DNA from 2 places in the Mucilaginibacter sp. P5_A6 genome. Region 1 is predicted to be linked to the other one. Evidence: riboswitches for the same ligand, from Rfam matches in the RefSeq annotation. Region 1 holds a riboswitch; the other holds the start of a gene.
The links. A riboswitch is a leader RNA that binds a small molecule or an ion and turns the genes downstream of it on or off. The one in region 1 is predicted to bind cobalamin.

Region 1 (2,410 bases):
CGCACCAAATCAACATGAATGGCGCTTACCGGCAAAGTTACAGCCAGTTCGGTATTCTCGTGCAGGCTTTCAAAATAGGTAGTAAGCAGCACTTTAATATCCGGGCAGTTTTTGCTGATCTCCATATAAGCATAGGCATAAGCTTCTTTTTCTTTTGGGCTGAGATCAAGCGCCAGGAAAGGCTCATCTATCTGTACCCATTCGGCGCCATAGCTTTTCAGCCTTTTTAATACCTCGATGTAAACAGGCACCAGTTTTTTAACCAGGTCGATCTTATCAAAACCGGGTTGTTTTTCTTTACCTAATAAAAGATAGGATACCGGGCCGATCAATACCGGTTTTGGTATGTTGCGGGTATGTTGTTTGGCAAGTATAAACTCATCAAACACCTTTTCGCTAAAGAGCCTGAATTGCTGGTTCTGTACAAACTCCGGTACAATGTAATGGTAATTGGTATCAAACCATTTGGTCATTTCCATGGCGGTAACATCAAGGCCATCTTTTTGATAACCGCGGGCCATGGCAAAATACAGGTCGATCTCGGTATTGGCTTTGTTTTGGGTTAAAACCGGGGTATAACGCTCGGGGATATTGCCCAGCATCAGCGAGGTATCCAGCACCTGGTCATAAAAGCTGAAATCGTTGCAGGGGATAAGGTCGATACCGGTATCAACCTGGGTTTGCCAGTTTTGCAAACGGAGCGTGCGGGCAACGGCAAAAAGATCATCACGGCTGATTTTACCTGCCCAGTACTGTTCACTGGCCTTTTTGAGTTCACGGTGGGCACCTACACGAGGATACCCTAAATTGTTTTTGAGCATACGCATAAAACTTTTTTGGTTAAACATTAATTTGAATTAATGCTCCTTACGGTTTTCGGTATGCTTTCGGAGGAAATGGTAATAAAAGGCAAAAGCGTAACGTACAGGCATACGAGGGCCATGTAGGTCATTCTTTTTTCTTTGACTACTGCTTCATTACGCGAAAGCATTGTCTTTATACATTGGGGCAAGTATCCTGGCTTGTAACATTGTTGCCGTCCTTCTCAACCGTCAACCGACGATCAATGGACATTGTTAAAGGCAACAACCTTTTATGTTACTTACAGTTGCGCGACAGCCCGTGATTTACACACGGTTCCTTATTAATCCCTGTGCTTTAAACACCGGGAACCACTCTGCAGAAAAAAAGTAAAGAACTTTATTGGGCGTAAAGATGGGAATAAATGTGCAGATTTCAGATTACAAATGCGCAGATGATGTTTTTGATTTGAAAATTTGGGGATTTGAAAATTTGAAAATGGTTTATGATTTCTTATTTCAATCACAGGACGATTAACCAGCCACGATATTTACGTTTATCCAGAAAGAATAACTCATTCATCGACACAATCACACCACTAACCGACACTTCATAAGTTTCCTTAACCGCTACAATTACTTTTGATCAACAATCAACAGAACTTATATCATACCCCTAAATAAATAAAATCATGGAACGCAAAAACTTTTTAAAAAGCCTGATGATAGGCGCGGTATCAACATCAGTATTGGTTGAGGCCTGCAAAAAGGAATCTACAACTACTACAACCAGCAGCACATCCGGCACAAGTTCATCATCAAGCAGTTCATCCGGGTCAAGCTCCAGCTCAGGCACTTGCAGCGTTATTGAAAGTGAAACCGAAGGTCCGTTTCCTACCAAAAGCCCGGCATCATATGTTCGCAGCGATATTACCAGCGACCGTACCGGTTATAAGATGACTGTTAAAATTACCATCAACAATAGTAATAACAGCTGTAATGCGCTTTCTGGTGCTTTGGTTGATATATGGCACTGCGATAAAGAGGGCAATTACTCTGAATACGGTGGCAGCGGAATGCAAACCACAGACTACACTGCAGTTCACTTTTTACGCGGCAGACAAACTACCGATTCAAACGGGCTGGTAACATTTACTTCAATTTTCCCGGGATGGTATTCGGGCAGGGCCACGCATATCCATGTGCATGTTTACAACTCGGCAGGCACGTCATTAAAAGTAACCCAGATAGCTTTCCCCGAAGGTACCGGTACCGCGCTGGCAGCTGTTGCAGGTTATAGTAAAGGAATGAGCGGCTACACCTATAATGCAAGCGACAATGTGTTTAGTGATGGTTATACGCTTGAGACGGCTGCCGTAACCGGTAACACCACCGATGGCTTTGTGCTTTCAATTAGCATGAGCGTACCTGCATAATACAATTGTTCTTTTTCACCCCTATTAGTTCTATCGTATAACCAAAGGCGCTATTTTATTTAGCGTCTTTATTTTTTACAAATATGAGTAGCCGTATCATCACCCTGTGTTACCGAAAGATTATTGATGCAAACTCTGCTAAACAGTGGGATAAGCTGGTATTTGAAGCATCCT
Region 2 (2,410 bases), on a different contig from region 1:
CAAAATATTTGCCCAAATTATAATTCAACACAGCTTCTAAATTGCTTATGCGGCCGGTGTTTTTTGTTAACTGGTTGGTTTCGTTATTATCGGGTGGCAGGTTTTTAAAGTTGTTACGAACTGTATTTTGGCTGGCATTAAACACCAATGTCCCCTTTGGTAATTTCACTTTAGCCCCTAAACCACCAAATATAAATGTATTGTTGTAGGTGTAGTTGTTATCATTTACAAAAGCGCCATAAGGCAGATTACCTGTGTTATAGCTGCCCTGAAAATTACCGTTCAGGCTAAATTTCTCAGAAATATATTGGTTGATGTTAACGCTGGCCGAACGCTGGTGGAAACCATCTTTTTTAAATCCGGCTTTGTTTGTAGTATCGGTAGCGGCCGCAAAACCCTTTGAATCCGTATTAGATAGGTTAACGGTAATCCCGGTATGGTTTATTACCCCGGTCAACCCKGCCGATTCCTGGAAGGTGTTATAACTGCCGCCCGTTAATTGCAAATTGCCTTTTAAGCCCTGTCCTTGCGGATGTTTGGTGATAATATTGATCACACCGGCCACAGCATCAGATCCGTAAAGTGTCGACCCGCTTCCTTTTAATATTTCAATTCTTTCAACCTGGTTTAACGGGAAAGCATTAAGATCATAACTACCATCAATTGAGCTTGCGTTGTTAACCGGGAAACCATCTACTAATATTAAAGTATTACCCGATGATGCGCCGCGTAAAAAAACCGATGTGCTGATGCCGGGCGCGTTTTGAGCGCCAGAGAAAGTTATTCCGGCAACGGTATTCAATAACTGGGGTAAAGTTTTGCCTTGCGAACGGTTGATCTGCTCTGCCGATATTACGGTAACTACCCTACCTATATCGGTTAATTTTTTAGGTGAGCGGGTGGCAGTAACTACCACGTCATTTAATAACCGGGTGGTATCCTGCGCAAACGCGGCGGTGTTGCATAAACCCACCTGCAATAAACCTAATCCTAAAACAATTTTAAAGTACTTTTTTTTCATGTATTTGCTATAGCGTTAAATAATAATGCAGTTTAAATAGCACAACACAGACAGGACAAAATGAAAATACACTACTAAAAGAAGAGCATTCACATCCAGGCTTCAATCCACGAAAGCTATGAATAATTTATAATGCTCTGGCAGGTCTTCTGACTTACTCCCCTTTTGTTCTGTCTTCCCTCCGTTTTTATCAGAAGTGACTTTAAGAATGAACTATGGTTATGGAGCTTACAGCTGCGGGACAGTTCCGGATTTACACCGTATTCCCTTTTAATTCTTTGATAATATCCTATCAAAGAAACCTAAAGCGGTGCAAAAGTACAACAACTATTAATAACCACAACTAAACATCTGTATATTTATGCTGATGAAAACGTATTGCACTTTGTTATTTTTGATGATAATTGGTTTAATAAGCTTTGCCCAGCAACCCGATACACTTTTCCTAAAAAAACTTTTACAAGCTCAGCCCGAACTGTTTAATGGCATACTCAATCATCCAACCCAAAACGAAGTCCAGATTCTTTACACAAAAATTGATCGGGACAAAAACAACATCCCTCATTTTAAATCATACAGCTACCGGCTTAACCCTAACCGGTATTTTTACCCGGCAAGTACCGTAAAACTGCCAACAGCTATTTTCAYGCTCGAGAAATTGAATGAGTTGAAAATTAAAGGCTTAACAAAACAATCTGTAATGATAACCGATAGTGCCTTTGCCGGGCAAACTAAAGTTAAATCGGATACTTCATCTGCAAACGGACTTCCATCAATTGAAAACTACATCAAAAAAATCCTGCTGGTAAGTGATAATGATGCCTACAACAGGCTGTATGAATTTGTTGGCCGCGAGGAGATCAATAAAAAACTTAAAAAGTATAATTTAAACCATACCCGTATCATTGGCAGGCTTGCCATTGGCGATACCGGGGAAGGCACTAAACATACCAATCCGGTTGATTTTTATAATGATGCTCAATTGGTTTATCACAAACCGGCGCTTTATGATAGCAACGAATATCCTATGAAGTTAGAAAACTTGATACAAGGTAAGGGCTACCTGGATAAGGATGATAAACTGGTAATGCAGCCGTTCAGCTTTGCCGAAAAGAACGTTTACACCATCACCGACCAGCAGATGATATTAAAACGACTTCTTTTTCCAGAAGTTTTCCCTAAAACACAGCGTTTTAACTTAACCGCTGCGGATTATCAGTTCATTTATCGTTACATGAGCATGTTTCCTACCGAAAGTGTAAAGCCAACTTACAACCGGCACGAATACTACCCAACTGTAAGTAAGCTTTTGTTTTACGGCGCCGATAGCACAGCGGCACCCAATCCCGATATCAGGATATTTAACAAATATGGCGACAGTTATGGGTA

Region 2: another riboswitch for cobalamin. It lies ahead of AC1DO4_RS18745 (TonB-dependent receptor plug domain-containing protein); the one in region 1 lies ahead of metE (5-methyltetrahydropteroyltriglutamate--homocysteine S-methyltransferase).

What each region holds. Positions count from the first base shown of each region.
Region 1 covers NZ_JBFUKZ010000009.1:146,032-148,441, forward strand. Annotated here, with positions in the region: gene metE (5-methyltetrahydropteroyltriglutamate--homocysteine S-methyltransferase) at 1-821, opposite strand, end outside; cobalamin riboswitch at 991-1,192, opposite strand; gene AC1DO4_RS12465 (dioxygenase family protein) at 1,493-2,236, shown strand; gene AC1DO4_RS12470 (hypothetical protein) at 2,320-2,410, shown strand, end outside.
Region 2 covers NZ_JBFUKZ010000019.1:12,209-14,618, reverse strand. Annotated here, with positions in the region: gene AC1DO4_RS18745 (TonB-dependent receptor plug domain-containing protein) at 1-1,021, opposite strand, end outside; cobalamin riboswitch at 1,144-1,343, opposite strand; gene AC1DO4_RS18740 (serine hydrolase) at 1,389-2,410, shown strand, end outside.